DNA from 3 places in the Bacillus sp. F9_6S_D1_P_5 genome. Region 1 is predicted to be linked to each of the others. Evidence: riboswitches for the same ligand, from Rfam matches in the RefSeq annotation. Region 1 holds a riboswitch; each other region holds the start of a gene.
The links. A riboswitch is a leader RNA that binds a small molecule or an ion and turns the genes downstream of it on or off. The one in region 1 is predicted to bind S-adenosylmethionine.

Region 2: it holds a riboswitch for S-adenosylmethionine, as region 1 does, so the genes downstream of both, metI (cystathionine gamma-synthase/O-acetylhomoserine thiolyase) here and ACUXEY_RS23340 (peptide ABC transporter substrate-binding protein) in region 1, are expected to answer to the same signal.
Region 3: it holds a riboswitch for S-adenosylmethionine, as region 1 does, so the genes downstream of both, ACUXEY_RS02015 (hypothetical protein) here and ACUXEY_RS23340 (peptide ABC transporter substrate-binding protein) in region 1, are expected to answer to the same signal.

The regions. Positions count from the first base shown of each region.
Region 1 covers NZ_JBTREW010000024.1:28,211-32,499, reverse strand. The annotation lists gene ACUXEY_RS23340 (peptide ABC transporter substrate-binding protein) at 326-1,966, opposite strand; SAM riboswitch class I at 2,099-2,203, opposite strand; gene ACUXEY_RS23335 (aldo/keto reductase) at 2,356-3,189, opposite strand; gene proC (pyrroline-5-carboxylate reductase) at 3,191-3,994, opposite strand; gene ACUXEY_RS23325 (GRP family sugar transporter) at 4,207-4,289, opposite strand, start outside.
Region 2 covers NZ_JBTREW010000003.1:158,898-163,186, forward strand. The annotation lists gene ACUXEY_RS05590 (bifunctional homocysteine S-methyltransferase/methylenetetrahydrofolate reductase) at 1-1,816, opposite strand, end outside; SAM riboswitch class I at 1,887-1,996, opposite strand; SAM riboswitch class I at 2,200-2,309, shown strand; gene metI (cystathionine gamma-synthase/O-acetylhomoserine thiolyase) at 2,551-3,663, shown strand; gene metC (cystathionine beta-lyase) at 3,660-4,289, shown strand, end outside.
Region 3 covers NZ_JBTREW010000001.1:406,388-410,676, reverse strand. The annotation lists gene ACUXEY_RS02030 (group-specific protein) at 1-26, opposite strand, end outside; gene ACUXEY_RS02025 (NAD(P)H-dependent oxidoreductase) at 23-598, opposite strand; gene ACUXEY_RS02020 (SWIM zinc finger family protein) at 622-1,011, opposite strand; gene ACUXEY_RS02015 (hypothetical protein) at 1,265-1,582, opposite strand; SAM riboswitch class I at 1,623-1,721, opposite strand; gene ACUXEY_RS02010 (hypothetical protein) at 1,844-2,035, shown strand; gene ACUXEY_RS02005 (YwiC-like family protein) at 2,068-2,790, opposite strand; gene ACUXEY_RS02000 (ECF transporter S component) at 2,974-3,675, opposite strand; gene ACUXEY_RS01995 (ABC transporter ATP-binding protein) at 3,648-4,289, opposite strand, start outside.

The DNA of each region.
Region 1 (4,289 bases):
CTATAGAAGAAGAGAAAACCTATTATAGATATGTGCATGTAGGTAATCAGGTGTTCTATATGTATATACATGCTGAACTATAATCTATCGTTATATGTTTCAGCGTAGAAGACATTATATTTTGATGGTTAAATATTTCGTTTCTTTGATTATTTAGAATATTAACACTGGAAATAACTATATGTCAATAATAAAAAGTTGAGTATTAATTTTTTAAAATAATATACTAAAAAAGCGGATTTTCTCTTATTGAGAATCCGCTTTTAATACATTTTTCCAATAAAATAATTGCTGTAGATAGAAAAACTTCAATTCAGCTTGCCTTTTATTTTTCAATTTTTGCCCATTTGAAGTTTAATTGCCCTGCAAAGTCCACTTGCACAATTCCTTTCACATAAGAACGTTCTAAATAAGATTCGCCTTTTTGGTAAAGAGGAGCGATAACAGAGTCTTTAAATAATATTTTCTCGGATGCTAGTAATGCTTCCCAGCGAGCTTTTTCATCACCAGCTAAAGTTGTTTTCACTTTTGCTATTGTTTCATCAAACTCCTTATTAGAGTAATGATCTAAGTTGTAAGGGTTATTCGTTGTAAATAGCTCAAGGAATGTAATTGGATCCGCAAAGTCAGGGCTCCAGCCGTCAATTCCAATTTCGTAGTCACCTTTTAATAAAAGTGAAACTTGTTGTTTACGTGGTTGCGGCTTTATTTTTACTGTTAAGCCATCTAAATTCTTTTCTAGTTGTCCTTTTAAGAATTCACCAGTTTTCTTCTCAAGGTCACCGTCACTTGTTAATAGTTCTAACGTTATTTTTTCAGATCCAAGTTCTTGTTTCGCCTTTTTCCATAATTCTTGTGCAGATTTTGTATCAACCTTTGTTAAATCACCGTTTGCAGTACGGAAGTCTGTTCCGTCAGGTCCTTTTGCGAAGTTTTTCGGCACGAGACTAGAGGTTGGTGTAGAGCCGTCATTTAATAACGTATTTACAAAGGATTTTCGATCGATTGTTTGATCGATTGCTTGGCGTGCAGAAACGTTTTGAAGTACTTTATTTTGTTGATTCATACGTAGAAACTGTACCCCTACGTTCGGCCGTTCTTTAAAGTTGGCATCTTTTTTATATTTATCAACGAAGTCAGATGTTAGTTTTATACGGTCTAATTGTTTTGACTCGAATAAATTTACTTCTGTAGATTTTTCTTTTACGACGTTAAAATTGATTTCTTCCAGTTTGACAGTATCTTTATCCCAATAGGTAGGATTTTTCTTGAATTTAAAGCTTTGCTCGTGCTTCCAATCGCTTAGTGTAAAAGCTCCGTTGTACAAGATTGTATTGTCTTCTAAAGCGTACTTATCACCTTGTGCTTTAAAGAATTCCTCGTTAATTGGTAGAAATGTTGGGAACGCTGTTAAGCTAATAAAGTACGGAACAGGGCGTTCTAATTCTACCTCAAACGTATGGTCATCAATTGCTTTTACACCAAGTTGATCGGCTGGAAGTTCTTTGTTGTTAATTTTTGTTGCATTTTTAATATCAAAGAATAGAAATGCATATTCAGAGGCTGTTGCTGGATCAACAGCTCTTTGCCAAGCGAAGACAAAGTCTTTCGCTGTAACAGGAGTGCCGTTTGACCATTTTGAATCTCGCAGGTGGAATGTGTATTTCTTTTTATCGCCACTTACTTCATGAGATTTTGCAACACCAGGGACAGGTTTGTTACCTTCACCAAGATTATACAAACCTTCAAATACGTTTCTCATTACTTGACCAGAATCAGTATCTGTAGCACGAGCTGTATCCATTGTTCGTATTTCAGTAGGTGAAGATAAGTTTAAAACCTGCTTACTAGGCGCCTCGTCTTTTGCATTTGCTCCGCTTGCTTCGTTTTTATAACTACCGCAACCAGTTAATAAAATACTTACTCCTACAACTGACGCAATACCGGGTACAAACTTCTTTTTCATTTGATTTTCCTCCTAAATAATTAAGTTTGGATGATGATGAGGGAAATGAAAAATAAAAAATCCCTCTTTTCATATTGAGAAAGAGGGATTTTTACGTACAAGTTATGCACCCGTATATAAACGAAGTCCCTCATTCTATCTTTCAAGCATAAAGCTTGCAGGAAGTGGCACAGTATTCAAAACGAACCTGTTGCCGAGGTTTCAAAGGGCCAGTCCCTCCACCTCTCTTGATACAATGAGTAAACGAATAAACTTTATTAATTTTTGCGTTTCTTTGATAATTCAAAATCTTACACCTTGGATAATGAAGTGTCAACCGAATGAAATATAGTTTAAATTTTCAGTTTTCTTTGACGAAAAAACCACTGCATATGGCAGTGGTTTTTTTATTAGAAGTTAAAGTTATCTGGATCTGGACCAACGCGACGATCTTCATTTAGAGCTTGAATTGCTTTCATGTCATCCGCACTTAATTCAAAATCGAATATATTTGCATTTTCAATAATGCGATGTTCTTTAATAGATTTAGGGATTGTTACAACTTCGTTTTGTAGATCCCAGCGTAAAATAATTTGTGCAGTTGATTTATTATATTTTGTCGCAATGTCTTGTAATGTTGGGTTATCTAGTAGCTGTCCTTGCATTAATGGTGACCAAGCTTCAAGCTGGATGTTATGTTCTTTACAGAAAGCATGTAATTCTTCTTGTGCTAAACGTGGGTGGTATTCCACTTGGTTGACCATTGGCTTAATTTCAGCAATTTCAAATACGTCTTGTAAGTGGTGAATATGGAAATTACTCACGCCAATTGCACGAACACGGCCATCTTTATAAAGCTTTTCTAACGCTTTCCACGATTCAGTATATTTCCCTTTTACAGGCCAATGTACTAAATATAAATCTAAATATTCTAGACCTAATTTCTCTAATGTAGTTTCAAATGCTTGAAGTGTTGTTTCATATCCTTGATCACTATTCCATACTTTTGATGTAATAAATAATTCTTCACGTGAAACACTGGATTCACGGATTGCTTGTCCAACGCCTTCTTCGTTTTGATAAATTGCTGCAGTATCAATGCTTCGGTAGCCATTTTTAATTGCTGATTTTACAGATTCAATTACTTCTGAACCATCTTCTACTTTAAAAACACCTAAACCGAACCAAGGCATTTTTACACCGTTATGTAATGTTGTATAGTCTTTTAAACTTGTTAAATTCATATTATTTCCCCCTAGCTTTTTTGTTTGTTGCTTCTACTGCTTTTTGAATTGCCTCTGAAAAATTATATTCATATAAAGCTTTGAGACCCTCAGCTGTGGAACCACCTGGTGTTGTTACTTGTTCGCGGAGGTTAGCTGGATCTTGCGTTTGTTCAAGCATAGAAGCAGAGCCAGAAATCATTTGAATGACAAGGTGTTTGGCAGTTGCTTCATCGACTCCATAATTTTTTGTTGCTTCAATTAAGCTTTCAGCAAAGTAATAAAGGAAAGCTGGTGCACTTCCAGTAACGGCAGTAAGCTGATGAACTTCTTCCTCAGTGCAAAGTTGCGAAGTACCAATCCCTCTTAAAAGCAGTTGCAAGGTTTCCTGATGCATTTCGTTTACTGATTGTCCCATTGTATATAAGGAGATAGACTTGCCAATTTCAGCAGCTGTATTTGGCATAATCCAAGCAACAGGTGTCCCCCCGGGAAGTCTTTCTTTTAAATAAGATGGACCAATGCCAGCAGCTACCGTTACGACAAGTTGATTCGATAGTAACGGAGATAATTCTGCTAATAATTCTTCATGTGCAGAAGGTGGCATTGCTAAAACAATCGTATCAACAGATGTAACATGCTGCTTCCAATCTGTTGTAGTAGACACATCATATCGCCCTTGTAATTGCTTTAGCTTTTCTACGTTGCTTCGGTTAGAAACGATAATTTCTTCGATGTATTCTTTGCTTGTTTTAAGTAATCCGGAAAATATAGCTTCTGCCATACGACCAGCACCAATAAATAAAATTCGATGTTTAGTTAGCATATCCTTTATTCCTTTCTAGTGAAGATATGTTATAAAAAACGATACCATTTCTAAGAGAATTTTGTAAAAGGATAAGGCTTATCGTGAAAAGGATGAAAATGGAGGGAGGAGGGTTAATACAAATAAGGTTATAAAAATTATTATACTTAAAAAATAGTTGTAATAAAAAACCCCTGAAGCATAACCGCTTCAGGGATTAATAGACTATAAGTTTATGCTTTTGTCATACCTAACAATACAGCGCCGCCGATAATTAAAACACTACCTAGTGCAATAAAGATCAATTGACGTTTTG
Region 2 (4,289 bases), on a different contig from region 1:
TCACTTCTTGCTTTTCTCTCACATATTTAACAAGATGTTCTGTAATTTCATATTTTAGAAATGGTGTAATAAGATAAATGCCGTTAAAATATTTCATCGCCGTATCGATCAATTCTTGTGAAATACGAATCCCTTCTTCAATTGCTGCTTCTTTCGTTTCATGTCCATCCATTCTCTCTCTTACTTCTTCAGGTAGCGTAATACCTGGCACCTCAAAATGAAGGAAATCTGCGTTCCGTTTACTTATTAGTGGCATAATCCCAATAAAAATAGGCTGCTTCAAATGCTTTGTCGCTTCATACACTTCTTCAATTAACGCGATATCATAAATCGGTTGCGTTAAGAAATATTCCGCTCCAGCATCTATTTTCCGTTCCATTCGCTTAACCGCTGCTTTTAAATGTCTTACATGCGGATTAAAAGCACCTCCCACTGAAAACCTTGTTGCTTGCCCTATTGATTTCCCTAAAATAGAACGCCCATCGTTCATTTCTTTAATCATTTTAATGAGCTCAATAGAGGACAAATCATATACAGAAGTGGCACCTGGAAAATCACCGACACGTGCTGGATCACCAGTTAAAGCTAACACTTCTTCCATGCCTAACGCTGATAATCCTAGTAAATGAGATTGTAATCCGATGACGTTATGGTCTCTACACGTTAAGTGCGTCAATACCGGAATATCGTGCTTCGTTAATAATGCTCCCATTGCCATATTCGAGACGCGAGGCGATGCCAATGAATTATCTGCTAGAGTAATAGCATCTGCTCCAGCTCTTTTCAAAGCTCTTGCTCCTTCAAAAAACCGCTGCGTATCTAACGTTTTCGGTGGATCTAATTCCACTACTACTGTCGTTTGTTTTTTTGCTTTCTCAGCTAAAGTAACATGAGCTTTCGAACGTTTCTCGTGTGTATGAACTACTTTCGGTCTTTGAATCGTATCCTTTTCTATTACAGGTGTAACATTTGCAATTGCACGTTTCATACTTTCAATATGTTCTGGAGTCGTGCCACAACAACCACCCAATAAACGAATACCTTGCTCAATAAATTTCGGTGTCATCGCTTCAAAATAAGCCGGACTTCCCTCATATACGTAACGTCCCTCCACATAATTTGGGAGACCTGCATTTGGGTATGCTGATAAGTAACCATTTTTCGGAATCGATATCATTTTAAAAGCTTCTGTCATATGAAGCGGCCCTAGTTGACAGTTCAATCCAACGACATTTGCACCATAATCTAAAAGCTGTTTTAATATTTCATTTACATCATTTCCATTTTGAGTCGTACCTGCCTCATGTAACGCTAATTGAGCTACAATTGGAATATTCGTTTGTTTTCGTAACACCTGAACAGCATGAAGTAATTCAAACTCATCATAGAAAGTCTCTAATAGTAATCCATCAACCTGTTCTTCTAGTAAAGCACTTGCCTGCTCAAGTAACATAAATTCTCTTTCCATATCAGTTGTCGTAACAGCTCCAATATGTTTCATACCACCGATTGTTCCTAAAATAGCGTTTCTGTCTGTAACAGATGCTTTCGCCAGTTTGACTGCTGCTCTATTAATTTCAGTAACTTGATTTTCTAAACCATACATACGTAATTTCGCTTCGTTTGCTCCGTACGTATTTGTTTGAATCACATCAGCCCCAGCAGCTACATATTGCTTATGAATCGATATAATTAAATCCGGATCAGATATATTCAATTCTTCAAAACTACTTTGCAAACCGTGTGAATGTAATAACGTCCCAACCGCACCATCACCTATTACAATTCCTTTCGATAATAAATCTAGTAATTTCACCAATCTCCCTCATTTCTATCAATATAAAAACCCCCTCTTCACTTTGAAGAGGGGGACATAATTGGTCCTCCTCTTATTATGCAAAACACTCGTTTTGCAGGTATTAGCACCGTTTCAAACATTTCGTTTGAAGGTTGCCGGGTTTCACAGGGCCTTTCCCTCCACCGCTCTCAATAAGAGTTTGTCTTTATTATTTTATTTATGTAGCTAAAAGGAAATGCGTTCCCCTTTTAACAATGTTTGTTAATTTTTTAATAAATTTAGCACGCACAAATGCAAAAGTCAATGACACTTGCGGAAAAATAAAAATTATTTAAAATAAAGTTGCAATTCAATTATCTTTTGTTGTAAAGTTAAAAACATAATAAAATTTCATACGAACATTCTTATCTAGAGAGGTAGAGGGACTGGCCCTATGACACCTCAGCAACCATTAACATTTGTTAATAAGGTGCTAATTCCAGCAAATTGTGAAAGATTTGACAGATGAGAAGAAGACTCTATTCAAACCGAAAGCCTTCTTCTTAGAAGGCTTTTTTTATTTTCCCCCGCTATTTGAGGGCAGTAAGATTCCCAACTCAAAATTCAGCTGGAACAAAGAAGTTAGGTGGGAATCAACTGCCCGTAAAAGCCCGATTGGTGAGGGCTGATAATTAGTGGGGATGAATCCCTCACTGATTAAAGTTTCACTTTACATTCACTTAATTGTTCATTTAAAAAGGAGGAATTTTCACATGTCAACTATTGAAACGAAACTAGCACAAATCGGAAACCGGAGCGAAACTACAACAGGAACTGTTAACCCGCCTGTTTATTTCTCAACTGCTTATCGTCACGAAGGAATTGGTAAATCTACTGGCTTTGATTATTCAAGAACTGGAAATCCAACTCGTGGTCTTTTAGAGCAGGCAATCGCAGACTTAGAATACGGCGAACAAGGTTATGCCTGTAGCTCCGGAATGGCGGCTGTTCTCCTCGTCCTTTCGCTATTCCGTTCTGGAGACGAACTTATTGTATCTGAAGATTTATACGGCGGGACTTATCGATTATTTTCTGAGCATGAAAAAAAGTGGAACGTTCGATGTAGATACGTAAATACACAATCTATTAAACAAATTGAGCAAGCTATCACAACTGAAACGAAAGCTATTTTCATAGAAACTCCAACTAATCCATTAATGCAAGTTACTGATATTACCGCAGTCGCAACTGTAGCGAAAAGACACGGACTACTCCTTATTGTAGACAACACATTCTACACGCCTTATATACAACAGCCCTTAACAGAAGGTGCTAACATTGTACTGCATAGTGCAACGAAATATTTAGGTGGGCATAACGATGTGCTAAGCGGACTTGTCGTTGCAAAAGGAAAGGAACTTTGTGAGGAAATCGCCCATTATCATAATGCATCCGGTGCGGTCTTAAGCCCATTTGACTCATGGTTATTAATCCGCGGTATGAAAACGTTAGCGCTTCGCATGAGACAACATGAAGAAAATGCAAAAGCAGTTGTCGCTTATTTAAATGATGAAGACGGGGTGACAGATGTATTTTACCCTGGAAGAGGCGGCATGATCTCATTTCGTCTGAAAGATGAAACGTGGATTAATCCATTCTTACAATCTTTATCCTTAATTACATTTGCTGAAAGTCTCGGTGGTGTTGAAAGTTTAATGACGTATCCAGCAACGCAAACACACGCTGATATTCCTGAAGAAATCAGAACAGAAAACGGTGTATGTAATCGTCTTCTTCGATTTTCCGTTGGCATTGAAAATAGTAACGATTTAATTCAAGACTTACAACAAGCCATTACACTTGTAAAAGAAGGTGTAAGAATATGAGTTATTCTATAGATACACTCTTACTACACAACCAATATAAACATGACTCACAAACAGGAGCTGTTAACGTTCCCATTTATAATACATCAACATTCCACCAATTTGATGTAGATACGTTCGGGAAATATGACTATAGTCGCTCTGGCAATCCAACACGTGAAGCGCTTGAAGATATCATTGCTTTATTAGAAGGCGGAACAAAAGGGTTTGCGTTCGCGTCAGGAATTGCAGCGATTTCTACTGCATTCCTCCTCCTTTCACAAGGTGATCACGTACTCATTTCAGAAGACGTATACGGAGGAACTTATCGAATTATAACTGAAGTTCTCTCCCGTTACGGTGTTTCACATACATTTGTTGATATGACCAATTTAGAAGAAATAAAGCAAAACATTAAGCCAAATACAAAACTCTTTTATGTGGAAACACCTTCTAACCCACTTTTAAAAGTGACAGATATTCGTGCTGTTTCTAAACTTGCAAAATCTATTGACGCCCTTACTTTTGTTGATAATACATTTTTGACACCACTATTCCAGAAACCACTTGATCTTGGCGCCGATGTCGTTCTTCATAGTGCTACAAAATTCATTGCCGGGCATAGTGATGTTACTGCCGGATTAGCG
Region 3 (4,289 bases), on a different contig from region 1:
TTTATAATACGATCGATTTCATTCATAATGTACGAGCCTTTTCTTCTATTTGTAATAACCACTTTTCCCGCTTCTCTCGTTTACTCGTTTTTACAGATTGAAAAACTGACCGCTTTATATCGCGAATGCCGCAAAAACGTAAAACACCTCTCTTCATCATAATCCAATCGGCTGATCGATATAATAATGCGACGTACCATAACGGTGAATCTAACGTATTAATTACCCATGCCTTCTTACCTTTCAATAAACCTTTCGGCAGGGCTCCTTCATATTTATAAGCAAATCCAGCAACGAAAATGCGATCAATAAACCCTTTTAAAATAGCTGGCATGCCCCACCACCATATTGGATAAATGAAAAGAAGAGTATCTGCTTCTTCCACTAATGTTCTGTAACGAGCTGTTTCTTCTTCATTTACTAAATCACGTCTTTTCTTCTCTTCATTAAATACAAGAACCGGATCAAATTTTTCTTTATATAAATCAAGTACCGTAACCGAATGGTTTGTTTCTTGCAATCCTTTTTGCACATGCTTTAAAATCGCCGCATTAAAACTGGAAGGACTAGGATGAGCGTATACAATTAGTACATTCACTACAAAACAACTCCCTCTATAAGTTAAAGTTTCCCCTTCTTTAACATTCTCTCTACAATTTGCACGTTTTTTGAGCTTTGTAATAAACGGTTTAATACGGTCAATAACTCTTCCTTTTCTAAATCTTTCAATTTCTCTTTCACCGTACTCTCACCAGCACTTTGAATATCATAAACAACTGCCGCCATATGTTTACAATAATTTTCATATGGACATTCGCAGCTACTTTCTGTAAAATCTTCAAGATCAATAATCACTTCATAGTTTCCTGCATTTCCAGTAACGAAAGCAAATATTTTCTTGTCTTGTATTTCAACATCATCTACATGTCCTTCTTCATAATATTCATATCCTTTATCCATAATGTACTTAGGAATCCATTTCGTTATATCATGTAATAAGTAAGCGTACATAACAACACCTCTTCCTTTAATTCCCTTTTGACTTCTAGAGCCACTGCATGTTATTCTAATAACTGTCAAATAGCAAGTCTATATGACAAAACGACTGACACCTATTCGGCGAAGGTGTCTCTTTTCATTTGCAGCCGATATGAAGTGCCTCTTTCAGGCACATTCAATCTTTGACACTACACACTCAACACCATTCCCTGTATCAGGCTGCTTAAGCAGTCTTTTACTCTACATACTTCAAAAAAAAGAGAGCTCAGCTCCCTTTTCTCGCCTTATAAAATACCCCTTTTTCAGTATAGAGATATTCATCAGCTAATGTAATTTTCCCATCCAGTTTCAGTTCATCTAATAGTCTTGATAAATAAAATTGATGTAACATCTTTTTCGTGAATTTTCCTTCATGATGCGAAACGATATGTTCTTGAATATCTAACAATGATATTGGCTTATCTTGCTCTATCATATATTCATAAACTGTACTACGCAGTTTTACGTATTTTTCGAGTGTCACAGTACTTCGCAACCCCTTTCTTCTTAATATAAATTTTCGTAATCGGTTTTTTTGCAACAAAAAAACCTCTCCGATAAGAAGAAGTTACGTATATATCTTCGTCTTATCTCCCAGAACAAATATGTTCTGCTGGAATTAGCACCTGCATCGCGGTTGCTGGGTTTCATCGGGCCAGTCCCTCCACCTCTCTGGATAAGAAAATATTCACTTAATTCTTACTATACGTAATTTCATTTCAATTGTCAAACAAATATAACAAATAATATTTTCTTCTTTACTGTTCATACTATACATATATGAGTATGCAAGGAGGAATATGAAATGCACGAAAATGCTCGCGGATATGTACAAGATTCTTTTCAATCATTACAAGAAGCAAAACATTGTTTAGAAGCAGCACTACAGACTGTTGAAAAAGATTTTAATCGCGCACGTATTGAACAATCCCTTTATGCGATCGAACAAGCTATTCAACGCTGCGATTACACCGTTCACATTTTAGAACAAGATTGAAAAAACTTCCCATCATAAGGTGGGAAGTTTTTTCAAATGGCATACTTCATAATTATTACCGTTATGATTAAAAAATATACAGAATTAGCAATTTCTAAAATCCCTACTTTTATAATAGAAATCTTTTTGCCGTACAACATAATTGCTCGAATGACACTCGGTATGAAGATAAGAGAGCACCACGGATTGATAGCAAATACGATGATTGTTAATAGAATATGGTAACCCCATGATATAAGACGATACTTCGGGTTATTTTTCTCACGAATCATCGTTTTCACATAAAACGTACTTCCTAAAAAATATAAAAATGATATAAGCGCAATAAATAGTGCTGTTTTATCTATAAGTTTCATTGAAAAATAATAACTAACTAAACCACCAATACAGAAAACAATAATCGCACTAATGTCATTTAGTAATGCTCTTTCATTCTTTTGACGAGCGTAATACATATTTACTATAAAGAATAGAATCATGACTGCTACGAATAAAAGAATGCGCCATTCATATAATAGAGAGATCATCCCAAATACGAAAGCGATGATAAAATATACAATTGCTGCATGTAAAAACTCTTTTTTTCGTCTTTGCTTTATGTACGTAAGAAATGGATACGTAGCTAAATAGATAAAGAACCACGCTAAAAACAATGGAATATGATACATAGTAGGTTTCCCAAGTATGACACTTAATAGAAACGGTATAACGAGCATGGCCCATGCACCGTGTTGCTTCGGAATAACTAACTTCATTAACTATACACCTCCTCTTTGAAAATAGTTCTCACCTATTATTATACAAATAATTTTATATAGTAACGGATATATATTGGACTATTTTTTGACAATAAAAAATGCTCCTTACAATATGTAAGAAGCATGAAAGAGGCAAACGAATATGTAAGTCGCGACCCTACCTTATATGAGTATGCTTTTCTATGCCATGTTATGCTTATCTAATATGCCATATTTCTTTTTAAATCTTGTAAGAATCGTAATCCAAGACGTACTAAATAGTAGTAAGAAAATAACATTCGAAATCGCATGGCTCAAATCGAAATAAAAACTTGCGATATAATACGAAACGACAGCTTCCCACGTTGCCTCACGTATAAACCCGAGAAGCCCCCACAAGTTCATAATCCAGCCAAATAAAAATCCAACAAACAATCCGTATAGAAGTCTTCCCCATAACTTTTTCATTAAAAATGTATTACGTAATAATCCAGCTATAAAACCAATCATCCCCCAAGAAAACATTTGCCACGGCGTCCACGGACCTTGTCCTAAAAAAATGTTAGACACGATAGCAGCGGTTGCCCCGATCATAAAACCAGTTTCACTCCCAAACACGATTGCAGAAACGATAATGACAAAAGAAGTCGGCTGTACACTTGGTAAAAGAGAAAATGGTACGCGGCTAACTGCTGCAATTGCTGCTAACACAGCAACGAGAACAATTTCACGTGAAACAAACGCTTGTCTTTCAAAGCGGATATAGAACGGTAACATAATAACAACTAATAAAAACAAACTACTTAACATGTAATAGCCGTCCATGATAAGTGTCGTAAAGAGTAATGTGCCTATTATTACTGCAAAAATACATATTATGAATGCAACATATCGTTTGGACACGCTTCGTACACATCCTCCCACGTTAATGCATATGGCAATTCTTTTCGAATGAATCGATTGATAGATGTTGTATAAAAGAAGTTACCACTAAAAAATTCTTTCGGTGCATCATTCATAATGACTGCTCCGTCAAATAACATCATACATTGATCAACGTATTTTGCTGCAAATTCAATATCATGCGTTGCCATTACAATTGTTGTACCTTCTTTTTGCAACTTCCTAAATAGTTCTCCTACTCTTTCTTTCTTCCATGGATCTAGCCCCTTTGTCGGTTCATCCAGCAATAATAACGTTGGCTTTGATAATAATGTCGTACATAACGCAAGTAATTGTTGCTCTCCTCCGCTACAATCGTGCGGATGGCGTTCTTTAAGCGAGTACAACCAAAACTGTTTTAGCGTATCTTCTGCTATTTCTTTTCCTTGTTCTCCGTATAATTCACGTGCACGTTCATACACCTCATCCCACACTGTATCAAATGTAAAATGATAATATGGATGCTGCGATACATACCCAATACTTTTAAATCGTTCTTTCGAATCAATTTTATGTATCACTTTCCCATTCCACTTTACTTTCCCTCTTCTCGCTTTTTGCAATCCAGCTAAAAG